3 regions of the Priestia sp. 10L35 genome follow, and region 1 is predicted to be linked to each of the others. Evidence: predicted binding sites of a transcription regulator. Region 1 holds the regulator's gene; each other region holds the start of a gene.
What was found. The regulator LexA, encoded in region 1, represses DNA repair genes until DNA is damaged. The targets are predictions, from matches to a motif close to CGAACATATGTTCG.
Positions count from the first base shown of each region.

Region 2: the regulator LexA is predicted to act here: its motif matches at 2,093-2,106, upstream of AC1DEF_RS25545 (Y-family DNA polymerase).
Region 3: the regulator LexA is predicted to act here: its motif matches at 2,132-2,145, upstream of uvrB (excinuclease ABC subunit UvrB).

Region 1 covers NZ_JBFTKA010000001.1:800,455-807,041, reverse strand. Annotated here, with positions in the region: gene tkt (transketolase) at 1-1,361, opposite strand, end outside; gene AC1DEF_RS04095 (DUF896 domain-containing protein) at 1,529-1,759, opposite strand; gene AC1DEF_RS04090 (YneB family resolvase-like protein) at 1,829-2,497, opposite strand; gene yneA (cell division suppressor protein YneA) at 2,551-2,880, opposite strand; gene lexA (transcriptional repressor LexA) at 3,027-3,644, shown strand; gene AC1DEF_RS04075 (magnesium transporter CorA family protein) at 3,856-5,301, shown strand; gene AC1DEF_RS04070 (hypothetical protein) at 5,414-5,548, opposite strand; gene AC1DEF_RS04065 (ArnT family glycosyltransferase) at 5,853-6,587, shown strand, end outside.
Region 2 covers NZ_JBFTKA010000011.1:51,997-58,583, forward strand. Annotated here, with positions in the region: gene AC1DEF_RS25535 (iron chaperone) at 19-390, opposite strand; gene AC1DEF_RS25540 (YolD-like family protein) at 453-770, opposite strand; gene AC1DEF_RS25545 (Y-family DNA polymerase) at 784-2,049, opposite strand; gene AC1DEF_RS25550 (hypothetical protein) at 2,195-2,446, shown strand; gene AC1DEF_RS25555 (transcriptional regulator) at 2,836-3,381, opposite strand; gene AC1DEF_RS25560 (PLD nuclease N-terminal domain-containing protein) at 3,507-3,746, shown strand; gene AC1DEF_RS25565 (ABC transporter ATP-binding protein) at 3,743-4,648, shown strand; gene AC1DEF_RS25570 (ABC transporter permease) at 4,645-5,436, shown strand; gene AC1DEF_RS25575 (hypothetical protein) at 5,917-6,069, opposite strand; gene AC1DEF_RS25580 (prephenate dehydrogenase/arogenate dehydrogenase family protein) at 6,116-6,587, opposite strand, start outside.
Region 3 covers NZ_JBFTKA010000006.1:215,122-221,708, reverse strand. Annotated here, with positions in the region: gene uvrA (excinuclease ABC subunit UvrA) at 1-78, opposite strand, end outside; gene uvrB (excinuclease ABC subunit UvrB) at 85-2,064, opposite strand; gene AC1DEF_RS21360 (sigma-54 interaction domain-containing protein) at 2,400-4,061, shown strand; gene AC1DEF_RS21355 (proline dehydrogenase family protein) at 4,126-5,040, opposite strand; gene AC1DEF_RS21350 (DUF2198 family protein) at 5,357-5,587, opposite strand; gene AC1DEF_RS21345 (PDZ domain-containing protein) at 5,608-6,587, opposite strand, start outside.

The sequences.
Region 1 (6,587 bases):
AGCTTCATTAAAGCTGCTAAGCGAATTGCTGGGCGAAGATAATCAGAGAATACAAAGAATGTTCCTCCGAATACTTTTACACCGCCGTGTAGAGCCATACCGTTTAATGCAGCTCCCATTGCAAATTCACGTACACCGAACCAGATATTACGTCCGCTGTAATCAGCTGCAGTGAAGTCTTCTGAACCTTTAATCATTGTTTTATTTGAGCCAGCTAAGTCAGCTGAACCGCCGAAGAATTGAGGTACAGCTTGTGCTACTGCGTTTAATACTTCTCCAGAAGAAGCACGGCTAGCTAGGCTTGAACCCGTTTCGTATGCTGGAAGCGTTTCTTCCCAGCCTTCCGGTAACTTTCCTTCTACTGCCAGTTCAAATTGACGACCTAGTTCAGGGTATTTTTCTTTATACTGTGCAAATACATCGTTCCATTCGTTTTCTTTCTTTTGGCCATCTTCAGCAATTGTAGCTTTGAAGTGAGCATACACTTCTTCTGGCACATAGAAATCTTCTTCAAATGTCCATGCATAAGCTTCTTTTGTTAATTTTGTTTCATCGGAACCTAATGGAGAACCGTGCACGCCAGAAGTACCCGCGTGGTTTGGAGAACCAAATCCGATTGTTGTTTTTACTTCAATTAGCGTCGGGCGTGTTAAATCGCCTTTTGCTTCTTCAATTGCGTTTGCAATCGCTGTCAAGTCATTGCCGTCTTCAACGCGGATTACTTGCCATCCGTAAGCTTTGAAACGATCTTCTACGTTCTCAGAGAACGAGCGATCTAAATCTCCGTCTAAAGAAATATCATTTGAATCGTATAAAACAACTAAACGTCCTAATTTTAAGTGTGCTGCTAATGAAGCTGCTTCAGCAGATACACCTTCCATTAAGTCTCCGTCACCACAAATACCATACGTAAAGTGGTCTACAATTTCTAAACCTTCTTTGTTGTATGTTTCAGCTAAATGACGTTCTGCCATTGCTTTACCAACAGCCATTGCAATACCTTGTCCTAGTGGACCAGTTGTTGCATCAACACCTGCTGTATGACCGAACTCTGGATGACCTGGTGTTTTACTTCCCCATTGACGGAAGTTTTTAAGGTCTTCAATTGATAAGTCATATCCAGCTAAATGAAGCAAGCTGTATAATAGTGCCGATCCGTGTCCTGCTGATAATACAAAGCGGTCACGGTTGAACCAGTTTGGATTCTTTGGATTGATGTTCATAAATTTTGTCCACAATGTATATGCCATTGGAGCAGCTCCCATTGGCATACCTGGGTGACCTGAATTTGCTTTTTCAATCGCATCGATTGATAAAGTACGAATTGTTGCAATCGAAAGATCTTCAATACGTTGTGTCATACTCTTCATTCCTTTCAAAACTATGTACATATGTTATCATACTAATGATTTGCTTATTTGTACAATACTTGAACCAAAAAATTTTCCACTTTTACAGTTTTTGTGTGCCTTATTAAAAATATACAAAAAACTAGAAGGAACACTCCCTCTAGTTTTACTAGAACGTCTTAGTGAAGACGCTTCTTTTTACTCTCTTTTAACTTCTTAGGCGTAACATCTTTACCTTCTTCGTCCACAACTTTAATCGTATGAAGGTGATTTGTCATAGATTGTCGGAAAACTTTTAAATATTCCTGACGTAGCTCTTGCTGTTCTTTCGCTTCAGATTCTGTCAGACCTTCAGCCTTTGCCTTTTTTGAAAGAGCATTAATACGAGCAAGTTTATCTTTTGATAGCATATAAAACCTATCTCCTTATAATCAATAATTAAAATTACCGAACCGTTCCGGCAACATGTAGTCATCTTACTAAATCTCTTTCGTTTTATCAAGAGATTGAGCATTCTCTTGGTATTCTTGATAGCGGCGATGTACCGTCGCTTTTGAAATATTATAGCCAAAACCTTTTAGCGTAACTGAAATTTCAGCAAAGGTTAAGCCGTTATGACGAAGACGGACAATTTCTTCAATTGGCGCTTCTTTTTTTTCTCTTCCCGAGTTAACTCCTTGATTTTTTAAATTTTGCTGCGGACGATAACCGTTTTCTACAGCTCTTTTCATTCCTCTTTTAATTTTAGCATTATGTAATTTCCGCTGATGCTCTTCCACTAAGCTAATAATATCTAACACCATTGAATCAGATTCTGAAAGCTGAAGCTGGCCTTGATGACTAATCGTATAGATGGTAGCATTTTCTTTATGAAAAGCATGAAGCAGCGCAATTCGAGCATTTCCTCTGCCTAATCGTGTTTCATCTTGAATAAGCAACACAGATATTTTTTCTTCTTTCATTGTATGAAGAACATCCAAAATACCCTCTCTGTCTACTTCATATCCGCTTGCTTTTTCCATTACGACTTTTTTTACGTCTAGATGGTGAAGAGCAGCAAGCTTTTTTAATTCTTCTTGCTGGCGCTGTAAAGATGTTTCTTGGGTTTTTTTATCCGTACTGACACGGCAATAAATAATGGCATCCACTTTTATCACGACCTTTTCGGCTTCTAACAATATTCAGGAACGGCCGTTACACACTACTGTTCAATTGCCACTTGATTATGTAACTCTTTTTTTAAAACAGGAATATATAATTTATCTCCAGGAGATAAAGACTGGGCAGTGTCTGAGTTTAAATCATTGACGTCTTCAACCCATTTGACAAATTCATTGGTGGTCAAATGATGGTGATTATGATACTTGTTGGACAATTCCCAAAGCGTATCTCCTTTTGTAATAGTAACCGTTGAATATTTGTCTAAATCTACTTTATCCGCTCCTAAAACCAGCGTCAATACATATGTAAGTGCAGCGATAACTGCAAAAAAAATAGCGTAATGTTTCATAGAATGTAAGAATTGTTGCATATTATGATCCCCCTGTCAGAATATATGTTCTTATTTTATTGAGAACATTTGTTTCTGTCAATGGAATTCTTCGAACTTATGTTTGTATATTGACACATCACGTGGTATAATTCACCTAAAGAATAGCTAAAATCGAGGTGAAAAATATGAAGCTATCAAAACGTCAACAAGACATACTAGATTTTATTAAGCATGAAGTAAAATTAAAAGGTTATCCGCCTTCTGTTCGTGAGATTGGGGAAGCGGTAGGATTAGCCTCTAGCTCCACTGTACACGGGCATTTAGCTCGTTTAGAAAGCAAAGGGTTAATTCGCAGAGATCCGACAAAACCAAGAGCAATCGAAGTTCTTCAACTAGACGAAGTAAACATCCCTAAAAGCAATGTCATTAATGTTCCTGTTATCGGTAAAGTAACAGCGGGTCTGCCTATAACAGCCGTTGAAAATGTGGAAGAATATTTCCCTCTTCCAGATAAATTCGTTTCTCCAGATGATCATGTATTTATGCTTGAAATTATGGGAGAAAGTATGATTGAAGCAGGTATTCTAGATGGCGATATGGTAATCGTACGTCAGCAGCAAACAGCTAATAATGGAGATATTGTGGTCGCTATGACCGAAGACAACGAAGCAACGGTAAAACGTTTCTTTAAAGAAGAAAATTTCGTTCGTTTACAGCCTGAAAATTCAACGATGGCGCCTATTATTCTTCGCCACGTAACGATTTTAGGAAAAGTAACTGGTGTATATCGCACGATTCACTAATCAGACACTGTATGTAAAACCAACTAATGATGATGTTAGTTGGTTTTTTTACGTTTGTTTTCTAAAAAAATTGGCATATTATAAATGATACGTTGAATCATTGCAGGCAGGTAGAACGGTTTTTATAAAGCTTGTTTTACCTTTTACTTTCTACCTGCATTTCCTCGACTCTTACAAGGAAATACAACCGACCATAAGAAGGATGTAGTTTATGACCAATACACCAAGGAAAACAGAACCATTTCAAACCATTGTACCTACCAAAGCAATGAACATGTTTCTTTTTCCTTTTTCCTTTGACCGAAAAAATAAAGAGCAGCTTGTTCATGCGCTGAAAGCAAATTTGTTCGAGTTTTTCTCCATTCAAAACAAACATTTAGAAAAAGAATACTACGGAGAACAATATTACGTATCTCATGATAGCCTGGATCAATATTTTCTTCCTTACATTGAATGCATTCTATTCCCTGACTCGTGCGAAAAAGAAGGGTTGCTTCGATTTTCAAAAAAAATAGACCATGCCATTACGTTACACACTTCCTCCACCACCGTGTCTAGCAACGTGCTGTCTGTGGATGTTTTTTTATGTCCTTTTGAAATTGGTGTCATGACCATTCGCACTGAGATGAGCCATAATCATTACACCTATGATGATATTTTAGAGTTCATGAATCATTTTCGTGTATTAGAACCGAAGCTTGCTGAAGAGCATGGATCCACCATTACCTATGAACACCATCGCTATAGCAAAGTACAAGATTATATTTTTTCACAGCTCGCGCCATTTTTGAACGAACACATCAAGAAAGAAGCCACACGTGAACAGCATGTGGGGAGCCTTCCTTATTTTATCGATGAACGGATGTTTGTGTTAAGTTATGTAACGGTAAATCAAGAGCAAGAGATTAATTCCACAACTTTATTTCGTACTGGACAGCTAAATAGCTATATGCCTGACGGGAAAGCGTTTATTTCTGCACACAATCATGAGTATATTAAAACGTATAATACTAAACACGTGTATTCCAGATGGGCTCCTGAAACATATTACGTCATAACAGACCATGTGTTTTCATGTATTTCTAAATCGACAGACTCTAAAACGGATCAGCTTTTGATGAATCATCTATTTGGCCAGCATTACTATAATTTATTTTTACATTTTTTCTATAAAATCGTGTTGCTAAAACTATCTTATGAGTATTCTCAGCTCACGTTTCATAAAAATTCAGAGGGCATTGAACGACTAATCCGCTCTATTACCGTGTTCTCAGGTAAATATTTATTTTTAGAAATTAGCTCTCGCACAGAAGGTCAAGAGTTTTCTGAGCTCTTTAAAAAAATCTTCCATATCAATTCTCTTTATCAAGAAGTCAAAGAAACTCTTGGTACTTTGTACCAAAATCAAGAGAAAATCGCAGCTAAGCGTCACAATTACTTATTATTAATTTTAACGATTTACACGGTTCTTTCCGGTATTTACGGAATGAATTTAGTTATTAGCAAACTAAAGGGAAATATCAATTGGGATAGTATGAAGCAGTTTTCTATCTTTGAATATATCGCTTTAATAGTAGCTCTATCAGGAATTCTGATCAGCATTAGTCTCGGAGTGAGTTCCCTATGGAATTTATTAAAAGATCGGTTTAAAACATAAAAGCTGTTCGCATCAGAAAACACATGATAAAAAAGAAGAGATTGAGACATAACTAAATCAAGCGAATCTATAGGGGAACAAATGGAATAAATAAGCTAGTAGGGATTGCTTGTTACACCTCTGTTGATTTCCGTGCAAGACTTCGCTTTCCGCGGGCGGCCGATGAGCCTCCTGGTCGCTTACGCTCCTGCGGGGTCTCACCTGTTCCGCTTTTCCCGCAGGAGTCTTCGTCTTGCCCTCCAATCAACTGCCGGAAGGAACTAAACAAATGAAACCTACGTTCACCATAAAAAAACGAACCACTAATCAAACATGATGATCAATGGTTCGTTTTTCACTTCGACTAAAATCCTTTTTTCCCAACCTCTTTTATCTATTACTAAATCACTGCCTACTCCGCTTACCCTTTTATCAAATGTTATGCTGCTGTTGTAATTTCAGAACAATCTAATATTATACTCTATAAGAAAAATATATACAAAATAATAAAATATGGTATCATAGGGTAGGAATTTTGTACCTTATCTTTGAAATAATTTGCAGGAGGTAATATGCTTAACTCATTTTTATCCAAAAGCCTGATCTTTTTATGTGTCATTATTCTCACATGGTCTCTATTGGGCAGTTACAGTGCGATGACAAATTCATTGGAATTAAAAGGCTTGGCTTTAAGTAATTCATTTATTATTGAAGGAATATTTTTCACTTTCCTTGTCATTTTTCTAATAGCAATTGCAAGTAGATACATGAACAAAACTGTTTTTTTTATTTCACTGATTGTTTTGACGTTAGGTATTCGACTAGCATGGATGCTTTCTGTTCAAACGCCTGTAAAATCTGACTTTCTTGTCATGTTAGATGCCGCGCGTAATATCGCAAAAGGAAATTACGAATTTAACCAAAGCGTTTATTTTACTACATGGGTATATCAGCTAGGCTTTTCATTCTATGAATCTGTTATTATTCGCTGTTTTGGAGATAATATTTTTTTATTAAAATTGTTAAATATTTTTTATTCCACTGGAACCGTTATTTTTATTTATTTAATTGGCGCAAAAGTATTTAACGAACTTGCTGGGAGAATGGCAGCTTTTCTATATGCGTTCTACATTCCGAACATTCTCTATAGCTCAGTGTTAACTAACCAGCATTTAGCTACTTTTTTATTTTATGCAGCTTTTTACCTTATTATAAAAAGATTTGCTCATAACAAGTTTAGCTGGCTTTATATTGGCCTTCTATTGTCGTTAGGAAATTTAATGCGCCCTCTAGGACCTATTATTATC
Region 2 (6,587 bases), on a different contig from region 1:
TCCTCATAATTTGTTTTTTTATTTTCGCCAAAAAGTTGAACAGTCTTTTTTATCTAAAATATTGAACTCAATCATTTTCTTAAGTAATTCATAGTTTACCGAATCGGTCCATGGAATTCGGAACAAGCCTTTGGTAGCGCTATATTTAGCCTGAGCAATGTCATCAGCAAATTGGGCAATACCTACTTCTTCGGGTGAAACGCTCAAATGATGCTTAGCTGTGGAAAAGCCGATGATAAATGTATCGTGATCGGTAAACATTGGTGTCTTCCACTTGATCTGCGGTTTCAAATTCGGAAAGTTAGTAGCCACCCAAGTCAAAACTTCCTCTGTTCGGTTCCGATGGTCAGGGTTATCAATACGCGCTAAATATTCTGCCAAAACTTCCATGCCATTTCCTCCTAAAACTAAAAAATATTTTGAACGGTGCAGTTTTTCAATCTACTCTAATTTTACATGAATCCAATATCAATAAGTTCACTCAATCTCATTTTATTTTTTAATTCAAATACGTCATCAATGAAGATAAATAGTTCCCCAAACGAATCAACAAACTGAATGAACCCCGTCTCTGTTATGCATTGGCCTTGCTTATAGTATGTAAGGTATACTTGTTTATTTGTATGTAAGGCTTCAATCAAGGTGAAATTGATTTGTTCCATTTGCTCTTCCGTTAAAAGAGGTTGAGGGACCTCTACTTGCTTGTTTATGATGTCCTGTAATCCAATATATTGCTCTGGCATACTGGCGAATGGGTGCCATTTTTTCATATTATCATCCTCCTTATTTTTTATGACCTCCAATTAAGCTATTTCGATAACGAGCTGTTGAGTGATCCAGGTAGCTTGAAGCCCGTAGCACACTATTCTTCCCATAACGCATACGAATTTCATCAATCGTTTTAGCAAGAGCATAGGCCCTTTCACGCTGATCGATATCCTCAAATAAGCTCATTTGCTCCTCTTCTTCAATGCTCGTATTGGATAACGAAATCCCAATGGAGCGAATCGGCATTCCATTATCAAAATTATGTAAAATGGTTAAACAATAAGGGAAAATATCTTGGCTTAAGTTCGAAGCTCGCCCCATTTTCTTTTGTCTTGAGAAGCCTCCACCTGTTTGTTTGCTGTAGCCAATCGATAAATGGATCGTTTGAGCCACCACTTGATGCATGCGTAAGCGAAAACACACATCGTCCAATAGTTCCAACAGCAATAATTCAACTTCTTTTCGGCTTGTATAATCTCGAAACAGAATTTGACTCTTCCCGAATGACCGAGAACTAGGAATGTACACATCTGAAATGCGACTAAAATCAATCCCATTTGCATGTTGGTGTAACTCTTCCCCCATGATGCCAAATTCTTTTTGTAACATCTCCTTAGAAGAAAGAGCGAGTTCTTTTATGGTATAGATGCCTAAACGGTTTAAGCGTCTTTCTGTAGCTGACGAGATCCCCCAGAAATCCTTCATTGGATGAATCGACCATAACTTAAAGGGAATATTCTCATATCGCCAATACGCAACCCCTGTTGGGCTGTGCTTCGCTTCATGATCTAAGCTAACTTTAGCTAGTAAGAGATTCGGACCGATTCCTGCGGTAGCTGTCAGTCTTGTTTTGCGATAGATCTCATTACGTATTCGATGAGCTAGCTCCTCTGGTGTTCGAGCAAATAAATGCAAAGAAGCCGTGGCATCAATAAACAACTCATCAATGCTATACGCATGGAAATCTTCAGGAGCAACATACTGTAACACCAAACTAGAAATATAGTTCGAAGCCTTGATGTATCTCTCCATGGATGGATTCACGACATAGATATCTTTCCTTTTAGGAATTTCAAAGAGGCGACTTCCTGTTTTGATCCCTTCTTTCTTTAATAAAGGTGTGGCAGCTAACACAACAGATCCCGACCGTTTGATATCTCCTACAACCGCAAGCCTTGTTTTCAATGGATCTAAGCCCCGTATGACAGAAGAAACGGAAGCAAAGAACGCCTTCATGTCGATACAAATAATCACTCTGTTTGGTAGCTGCCCATAATCCATTGGAATAACTCCTTAATAAAGAACGTTTGTTCTTTATTATATACGAACAAACGTTCCTTATTCAATGGAATCTTTTCCCGATTATTGTTACTATAATAAGAGAGAAGAACATTGTATATGAATTGAGAAGACGGAGGGTTGATCAATGAATAAAAAACTGTCTAGTTATATTATCTTTTTTTCATGGTTTTTGTTCTTAGTTCTTTTATGGATTATCGTCTCATTCTTTAAAGGTGAAAATGGACAGTGGTGGTCTATGTATCGTTTGAACCCACATAAATACGGTCCTTGGGCTTTAGAGATTTCTTACATAAAGATTAGTATTGCTGCTGTTATTTCGTTAGGAATAGCTTATATGGTGAGTTTTGAATTCAAAAGAAAAAATAAGATGAAATAAATGGTTTTTTAGTAAAAGAGGATTTCTACATATTTTTTATCTTTGAGGGATCAGTTACGAATGAATTATATGAGAATTTATACACTAAGGGCTGGTATAAAAAGAAACATGAAAATTGAAGGTGGAATTAACCTGTTACATTTAATCTTCTGCTAAAACAGGTTAAGGGATTTCTAGTTGTTTGTTTACGACTTTTTGTAAGGGCCCCTGCTAACATAAGCCTAGCAAGATTAGACAAAAAGAAAGCCGATGACTCCTGCGCTAAGGAATCATCAGCCTATATTTTTATAAGATTTAAAGCTACCATAATCGATCAATTGAATGTCGAGTAAATAATGGGTACTTGTCCAGTATTCTAATTACCAAATCCCCCTAAATATTTACTTAGTTTAAGTATCTGGAATAATTGTAATAGCGATGGTCCGAACTGGGGCTTCTTTTTCGTTTCCCTTACTCTGGGTATGGTAGTATTTAGTCATTAATTCGTTTAATTCGTTTTGAAATTGTATAAAATGTTCCTCATCTATCTTTAATTCCACTACAGAAAAAGTTGCCCCGTCCTCTTGGCTGTTTTGTTCCCCTAATTTCTTAAGATAAGTTTGATATTGTGTCATAAGTGATAACTGGTAATAAGAAATATAGTCTAACTTTTCCTTGCTAGATAATTCCCTCCATTCACTTCCGTCAATTTTTGCCTCTTCTTCATTTATAGCGTAATATTTTTCGGAAACCGATTTTACTTTTTTTTCTTTAATCACACAAACAATACCAGAATCAAACATAGTTTGAAGATGCCTATATAGAGTTGCTTGGGGCACATCTTTAAGAATTTTCACCATTTCTAATGGTGTTAACCCATTTTCTCTATTTCTCATTAATGCTTGGCAAATCTTTATTCTCACCGGATGCATTAATATTTCAACTTTAGTACTCATCCAATCACCTTATTATTTATTAAATTTAATTCTTATTATAAATAATGAGAATAATGATTGCAACGAATCTGCATTTGATTTATCATTATTAATAATGATAATGAGATTAGGAAGGAATGTTGAAAATGCAACTACATTATGGATTAAACGACCTTAAAGATCTTGATTTTATGGCTTTTCTGCCCGTTATATTGCCAGTTATTGCAGTGGGGACGCTTTTAGTTTTAATCGCACTAATTGATTTATACCGACATAGAAAGACAAGAGAAAATGTCCTTATATGGGCCCTAATTATTCTTTTTGTTAATACACTTGGACCTATTCTTTACTTTGTTATAGGGAGAAAGGATGGTGAGAACTCTTGAAATTAGAGATTATAAATGTAACAAAATCATTTAAAGAGAAAATTGCTGTCAATAATTTCTCGATGGAACTGAAATCAGGGGAATGTGTCGGGTTAATCGGGCCAAATGGAGCAGGCAAATCTACATTAATAAAAGTGATTTCAGATATCATCGATCCAAATACTGGTGAAGTTTTATTGAATGGGAAAAAAATATCTAAAATGAAAAGAGAAATTGGTTACCTACCACAGTACCCTAATTTTTTTCATTGGATGACAGCAAGAGAAACTCTTACGTTTATGGGTCAACTTTCGGGATTGAAAAAAGAAGTATTAACAAACTCGATACGGGAGATTCTGACAAAAGTTGGGCTAAAGGGCGAAGAAAACTCAAAGGTTGGTACATTTTCTGGAGGAATGAAACAACGACTTGGTATAGCACAAGCCTTACTACATAAACCTTCTCTTATTGTTATGGATGAACCGGTATCCGCATTAGATCCAATCGGTCGAAGAGAAGTGTTAAACCTGATTGAAGAAATAAAAAAAGATACAACCATTTTATTATCAACCCATATATTAAGCGATGCGGAAGAAATTTGTGAACGATTTGTCATTATGAAAGATGGAACAAAAATAGAAGATACAAAGATTACCGAACTTTTAAACCGCAATAGCGAAAATAAGTTAATTGTGGAAATCACAGCGAAGGACCGAAAGTGGGTAGACCATGTAAAAAAACTGCCTTACGTAAAGGACGTAGAAGTTATTGGGCTTAAAGTCAAAGTAAAGGTTGAAAGTATCGAAAAAAATAAAAATTTATTGCTGCAAAATGCACTCGAACATAAAGTGGACATCGTTAAATTTGAAATGAATAACGATACTTTAGAAGAAATCTTCTTAAAATTGGTGGTGCAGAAATGAATAACTTAATTGTACTGATAAAAAAAGAATATGTTCAAATGTTACGTGATTTTAAGGTAATTTGGCTACCGATTGTTTTTATATTTTTAGGGGCAACGCAGCCAGTAATAACTCATTACTTGCCATCAATTCTAGAAGCATTAGGAGGCGGTGGTCAGGGAATTACCATTGATCCGAGTATGACAGCACAAAAAGGAGGAGAAGTACTAGCAAGTACTTTAGGATCTCAGTTTGATCAGCTTGGTCTTATGATTCTTGCAATTTCTATGATGGGTATCATTCAAACAGATAAAGCCAACGGTATGCTGGCCTTTATTTTAACACGACCTGTTACTGTTACTTCATATATAGGTGGAAAAATAGTATCAAATTATTTGATGGCAGCTTTTAGTGTAACAATTGGATACTTTACCTCTTACCTATATGTAAATTATCTTTTTACTGCTGTTCCATTTTCACACATGATTACTGGGTTAATATTTTATCTAGTATGGGTTCTTTTTATCGTATCTTTCACAACAATGATAAGTGCTATTTTTCACAGTCAAGGTATTATTGCATTAATTTCAATTATTTTCCTTATAGGTTGTAGGATAATCGTCGGTCTGAACCCAATAATGGATCAATTAAATCCAGCCAGTATGAGTAAGCATGCAATGGAAACACTAATGACGGGATTAGTAGATTCAAATGCAGTAGGTAATTTACTATTGACATTCGTTTGGATTTTATTGACACTCTTTATAACAAATTATTGGATTTCTAATAAAAAGTTTAGTCATGAATAAGTAGAGAATAATCGTGATGAGGATCTGAGATTTTTTTATCTAGTTTGTGCTAGGGAATTCCCTTCCGTTTTTACTGCTCTACTATTAACAGTAGTAATAATGAGCTTACCCAAAAATAGGGTAAGCTTTTGTATTAGAAAAAATTGGGTTTACATAAGTTTGATTATAGGAAGTAACTCCTCCAATTTCTGTGCCTCCACTAGTTACTAATATTGCTCTACTTTTAAACGTAACGTTTACATCTCTTTCATTACGACACTCTTGGAGGATTTCTATATTTTCTAAATAGATTTTCGAAACCTAAAGGAATTCATCTAAGAGCTAAGGTAGTAGCAGGATTATAAGAATAGATAATTTCGGAAAAGATTTTATGGTTTTGCAACTTAATAAAAGTTTCTTTAGCCTCTCTTTCTGTTTTAAATTCAAATATGACAAGATTGTTCTCTCTTGAATAAGCATTAATTATAGTAACTACCCACATCAAAAAACTCCTAGGGTTGTTACAATTAAATTTGATTTTGATAAATAAATACCTCTGTCATCGTTATTAGTAGCTATTATATCTCTGGATTTATTTGGAATGAACCTCTTTCCTGACCAAATAGAACCGCCTTGAAAATTCCATACTCCCATGCAAATACACCCCTTAGCTTACTAGTAATACAATAGATTAGTTTGTTTAATTGTTTACAGTAGCATCTTCTTTACATGCCTTTATGACATCCAACCAATGATCTGGTTTTTGTCCTTTAAATTTTTCTTTTAAATTATATGAAGCCAATGTTTCTAGCTTACTTTTTGCTGCTTTAGACATAACAGAATTTAAGTTAGAAGCCTCTAACATTTGAATAGAACCGTCTAACTCAATTGATCTTCTTAATGCATGTATAGAGGTTCCGGTTACTAATCGGTTCATAGTTTCTCTAAAGCTCTTGCTATCAAGAGTTTCACTAATAGAATCCAAGACTAATTGTTCTACATTAAATTCATAAGACGCTTCTAATAACTCTAAATAAAGAGCAACTACACCTTTCATATAAATGCTACGAATTAGTTTTACAGCAGAAGCATCACCGGGTTTTTCGCTTACTTTAGTTATGTTCATACTGTACGGAGTCATTAAGGAAATCAATAAATCTGCGCCATTTCCA
Region 3 (6,587 bases), on a different contig from region 1:
GTCTCGCGGGATTTCAATATCGATATTTTTCAAATTGTGGGCTCGTGCACCTTTTACCACGATTTTTTCCATCGCCATGTTTTATCACCCTTCCGCTTTTAATTCTAGAATCAAGTCACGAAGCTCAGCTGCGCGTTCAAAGTTAAGCGCTTTGGCTGCTTCTTTCATTTCTTGTTCCATTTCTTCTACGAGCTTTGCTTTTTCTTTTTTGTTGAGCTTATCAAATGCCGGTGCTTCTTCATACGTTTCTGTATCTTCTGCTACTACTGTTGCACGAATTGAGCCTCGAACTTCTTTTTGAATCGTTGTCGGTGTAATACCATGCTCTTCATTGTAAGCTTCTTGAATACTTCTACGACGCTTGGTCTCATTGATAGCAATGTCCATGGAGTTTGTGATGCGATCTGCATACATAATGACATGTCCATTAGCATTTCGTGCAGCACGTCCGATGGTTTGAATAAGCGATCGTTCTGAACGCAAGAATCCTTCTTTATCCGCGTCTAATATGGTTACTAACGAAACTTCCGGAATATCTAAACCTTCACGAAGTAAGTTAATTCCTACAAGCACATCGTACTTTCCAAGCCGCAGCTCTCGGATAATTTCAATACGCTCGAGCGTCTTCACTTCAGAGTGAAGATATTGAACTTTAATGCCGATTTCTTTTAAGTAGTTCGTTAAATCCTCGGACATTTTCTTTGTTAACGTCGTAACGAGTACTCGTTCATTTCGCTTAATCCGGTCGTGAATTTCTCCAATTAAATCATCAATCTGCCCTTCAATTGGTCGAACTTCAATATTTGGATCCAATAATCCCGTTGGACGGATAATTTGTTCAATCACATCAGGTGCCTTCTCAAGTTCATAAGGACCTGGTGTTGCGGAAACATGAACAATTTGGTTAATATGCTGTTCAAATTCATCAAATTTAAGCGGGCGGTTATCTAATGCGGAAGGCAAGCGGAAACCATGGTCCACTAACACTTGTTTACGCGCTTGGTCCCCATTGTACATTCCTCTAACTTGAGGAATCGTAACGTGTGATTCATCCACAACAAGAAGGAAATCTTCAGGGAAGAAGTCCAGCAGTGTATAAGGTGTAGAACCAGCGGGACGAAGCGTTAAATGACGAGAGTAGTTCTCGATTCCCGAACAAAAGCCCATTTCTCTCATCATTTCTAGGTCGTAGCGCGTGCGCTGCTCCAAGCGCTGCGCTTCTAAAAGCTTGCCTGCTTCTTTTAGCTTCTCTAGCTGTTCTTCTAGTTCTTTTTCAATATTTTGAATGGCAACACGCATTTTTTCTTCTCTCGTGACAAAGTGAGATGCCGGGAAGATAGCTACATGTTCACGATCACCAATGATTTCTCCTGTTAGAGCGTCAACTTCTCGGATGCGGTCAATTTCATCGCCGAAAAACTCGACGCGAATACAGTGTTCATCTCGAGACACAGGGAAAATCTCCACAACATCACCGCGAACGCGAAACGTTCCGCGCTTAAAGTCAATATCATTTCTTTCGTACTGTACATCTACTAGCGTACGAAGCAGCTGATTACGCTCTTTTTCCATTCCTACTCGAAGAGATACGACCATTTCTTTGTATTCTTCCGGAGACCCTAAGCCATAAATACAGGATACGCTGGCAATAATAATGACATCTTTTCGTTCAAAAAGAGAAGAAGTTGCCGAGTGACGAAGTTTATCAATTTCATCATTAATGCTTGCATCTTTTTCAATAAATGTATCTGTTTGAGGTACATAGGCTTCAGGCTGATAGTAATCGTAGTAACTGACAAAGTATTCGACTGCATTATTAGGAAAAAACTCTTTAAACTCACTGTACAATTGACCAGCAAGCGTTTTGTTATGAGCCATAATTAGTGTCGGCTTATTTATTTCCTTAATAACATTAGACATGGTGAAAGTTTTTCCCGTTCCTGTAGCACCTAACAAAACTTGATGCTGCTTACCTTCTTTAATTCCTTTCACGATCTTTTCAATTGCCTTTGGCTGATCACCCTGCGGTTGATATGGGGATACTAATTCAAACTGATCTTTCAAATGAAGGCCTCCGTTTCTATTTTCTTGTTTTATCTATTTTTATTACGATATGTAAAAACCGAAAACACGAACTGATATTCGTATTTTATCACTTTATAATCATAAATGAAACTAATGAGTATTAATCTTATATAGTGTTTGTTTGTTTTTATTTTTTACCCTGTTACTTTATTACCCACTAAATTCTTATACTACCCTTTTCGAAGGGAATACAACTCTTTAGATGAAAGCAATAAAAGAAAGTAAGCTGCGTTATTGTTTGAAAAAGATAGGCTTTTGCGCCAATTTCTAAATTATGATACAGTATAAAAAATATGTACCGAGAGGGGTTTAGTATGGCAAGCGTTGATCAAGTTCTTATAAATAACTCCTTTATAACAGTTGAAGAATCAACTTCTTTAGCTAAAGTGACATCTGAACTTTCAAACTATGACTTCGTCGTAGTCACAGCAAGTACCTTTTATGTAATACAAAAAGATGAACGATACCTGTTAACAGGTCATGACGAGGCATCGTCCATAAAAAAAGTAATAGCGGATACAAATTGGCCTTCATCTTCTACTTCTACGTTAGCCAATTTACAAGGCAACACAAACTGGAACAGACCAGTCCTCATTCAAGCAGAAAACCAAGAAACCACAATAGGACTTGTAACACCTTCGCAGTGGATTACACATTTGCATAGCCAAAATGAGATATTAGCTTCCTATTTTGATACATTGGCAGAAACCATTAATGATGCAGTGACAGCGGTCGATAATGAAGGAAATGTAATCTTGTGGAATACTGCTGCGGAACATACGTATAAGATTCAGAGAGATGATATTATTGGTAGAAAAATCGGAGAGCATTTCAAAGATGAATCCATCATTCTACATACGATTCTAAATGAAGGGCGCCCTGTACGCGGAACGTATCATCGTCCTAATGAACAAACTCACGTGCTCATCAATGCATCTCCTATTATAAGAAACAATCGAGTCATAGGTGGAGTCGCAACTGAACATGACATTACCAATATTGTAAGATTAAATGAAGAAATTGATGTGTCTCTTCTCATTCCAAAAGATAATCCATTTTCTTCTTTCGCGGGTATCAGTCCTGAAATTAAGCAAGCCGTTGACATTGCCAAAAAAGTGGCATCTACAGATATGCCTATTTTATTAACAGGAGAACCTGGTTCTGGGAAAGAAATGCTGGCTCAGGCCATCCACTACGGTGGAGCCAAACATAAAGAACCTTTTTTATCTTTAAATTGCGCCACTATTCCATCGGGACTCCTGGAAATTGAGCTCTTTGGTCATCAAAAAGATGTCTTTTCAGAAGATCCAACAACCATTGCGGGAAAACTGGAGCAGGCTCACAACGGGACGTTATTTATTGAAGAAATTGATAAAATGCCTCTTGAAATTCAAGTTAAGTTTCTGCGTTACTTGGAAGAACGATCCTTTTATCACGTTGGAGGCACGGAAGAAATTCAAGTTCAAACCCGAATTGTAGCCTCTACCACGACGCCTTTGGAAGAGTTGCTAAAAGCCGGTGAATTCCATGAAAATCTTTACTATTTGCTGACCGTCATTAACATTATAATTCCGCCGCTTCGAGACCATAAAGAAGACATCGAAGCATTGACACAGCAATTTGTACAGGAATTCAGCAAGAAGTATAAAAAGAAGGCTCCTTTCATTACCTCTGAAGTTCTCGAAGCCTTTATGCAATACGATTGGCCAGGCAATATTCGCGAGCTGAGAAATACGATTGAACGAATGATTTTTCTAAGTGATCAGTCGTTGATTACCCTTACGCACCTTCCTGACAATCTGAAGGATGCAAGTTCTTTCACAGAAGTTCAAAAAGAAGAAGATTCTCTTCAAGAAGCTAGGCTAATAGAAGAGACTCTTCAAAAAACCTATGGAAACAAAAGTGCAGCAGCAGATTTGCTTGGCATTTCACGCGGCACCCTTTACAACAAAATCAAAGAATACGGACTAAACTAATCAAAAAATTCGACACGAAGCTCAGGGTACTTGTGTCGAATTTTTTATGTTTCTTTGACTGAACTTATTTGGAGAAATTTTTTAATACGAACCATACATTGGCGGGGCGTTCGGCTAGGCGTCTCATGAAATAACCAAACCAATCAATTCCGTAAGGAACATACACCCTTACTTTATATCCTTCTTTTACTAGACGGTCCTGCAGCTCTACGCAAATTCCATAAAGCATTTGGAACTCAAATTGGTCATTTGAAATACCATTTTCTCTTACTAATCGTTTTGTGTACTGAATCATTTCTTCATCATGACTTGCTACAGCTGTATAGTGACCATTTAATAAATGCATTTTAATGATTTTTTTATAGTTTTCATCTACGTCTTTCTTTTCTGGAAATGATACTTCTGGTGATTCTTTATAAGCTCCTTTTACTAGACGTAAATTAGCTTGATATTGATGTAAGTCATTCATATCTTGTTCTGTACGATGAAGATACGCTTGAATCACAATTCCAACATTATCAAATTCTTTGCGTAATTCTTTATACATATCAAGGGAGATTTGGCAGTGCAAGTAGTCTTCCATATCAATTCGAACAAAAATATTATTCATTCTGGCCGTGTGTAGAATTCTGCGCATATTTTCCATACAAAGCCCTTTGCTAATATCCAATCCTAAAGAAGTCACCTTTAATGATAAATTTGATTGAACGCCCGATTCTGCAATGGCTTCTAGTGTCTGAATGCACATGGCAGTAGACAACCTGGCTTCCTCTTCTGTAAAAACAAATTCTCCTAAATGATCAAGTGTAACAACTTTTCCACTATTGTTAAGCTCCTTAGATGTGTGAATTGCTGATTCGGTTGAGTCTCCAGCAACAAAACGAGCTGCTCCCATCCTCAATCCATACTTTTTAGCTAATTTGTTTATTGAATGATTTTTGCCAAGCGACTGAAACATCGTTCTCATTAATACTTCCATCAATCCTAAACCTCCTTTTATTTTTTAAAATCAAAAATAAACTAAATTTTCAGATTAATATTTTTTATTTTTCTATACCCTTCTCACATTTCTGTACACTTATTTAAATAAATTTATACATAAGTGTTTAAAATATTTTAAATATAAACATATTTGTCTAATTGATTTGATTATACTCGCTCATTAAATGAACCGAAACAATATTGTTATAAGTTCTAACTCACTTTTTTACACACAAAAGCTCTCCACGTTGTGCAGAGAGCTTTTGTGTACAGTTTAATAATAAGCGATTAACTTATCATCAAACCAAAAGTCTTTATTTTCCAGCTGCTAGCATGCTTTTTGCATATATAAAACCGATGGCTGCTGAAAGTAAATCTATTAAAATAATAAGCGGATAATCTGCGGACCCTTTATATACAGAAACAGCTATCAACAAAAGCGTCAGCGCTGTGGCAACATATAAGTTATATGTTACTCTAGCAAACAGAACAAGCAATATGGCGGGTAGAAAAACTGCGGCAATCGTTTTGACTTCCACAAACATTTCTCCTTTTTATCCGTCTTTTAACCAGCTTGTGAATCACGTTTTGTATAATTGTGTACAAACAAAATACCTAGTTCATGATGTTCGTTGTCATACAATGCTCGCTGAGTAAAGCGAACTTCTCCATTTTCGTCAATAACTTCCAGCTTACAAAAAGCACGGTTATTAACTTGTAATGCTTCATAAAATTTATGGACTTCAGATACAGCGATTCCATTTACCTTAATAATCACTTCTCCTACTTTCAAACCCATTTTCTCTGCCGGAGAATGAGGGATGATTCCTAATACAACCAAACCTTGTGTACGCTTAGTAAACAGTGCGGGCGCTTTTTCATCGCTTCGACGCTGCTGCAAACGAATCCACTCTCTTCCTATGATCGCTAGAATAACAACAGCTACAGCGGCAAGAGGATAAAAAATAGCAGCAATCGTAATGATCGTTAATCCCACGCCTAATGCTAATACACGCTTACCAGTAAATTCAATAGATTTAAACGGCACCATACTTTGAATTCGCTGATAAAAACCGATAGCAAAAGGAACAAAAAACAGGCTAAATGATGTTCCGTCAATAGATAACACAGGCCACCATGGAAACACAGACGTAATGGCGCTGCCTGGAATTAAGACAAAAAGCGGGACAACCCATAATTTTTGAGAGTAATGAGCTCCAATTTCCTGCCCTCTTTTACTTTTCACAATGGCTGGAGACGTACCTTTTGCTCCAAATTTCCAAATTAAATATCCTTCTGCTAATACAAGCAGAGACATTAAAATAGTCAGAGAAGGTAAATCTGCGTTATGAGCTTGCACAGACCACGTTTGAATAAATCCTTCACCGAAACCAGATGCCGGAATAAGCAAGGTTGCAAGCACAGCCAGTCCTACGGTGTAAGAAGGAGAAAGCCATTTAAACGTCCAAGGGCCGCTTATGATAAAAGTTAAAACAGCTACAAGTACAATCATTCCTATAGATACATAGACACCTAGCAACACGG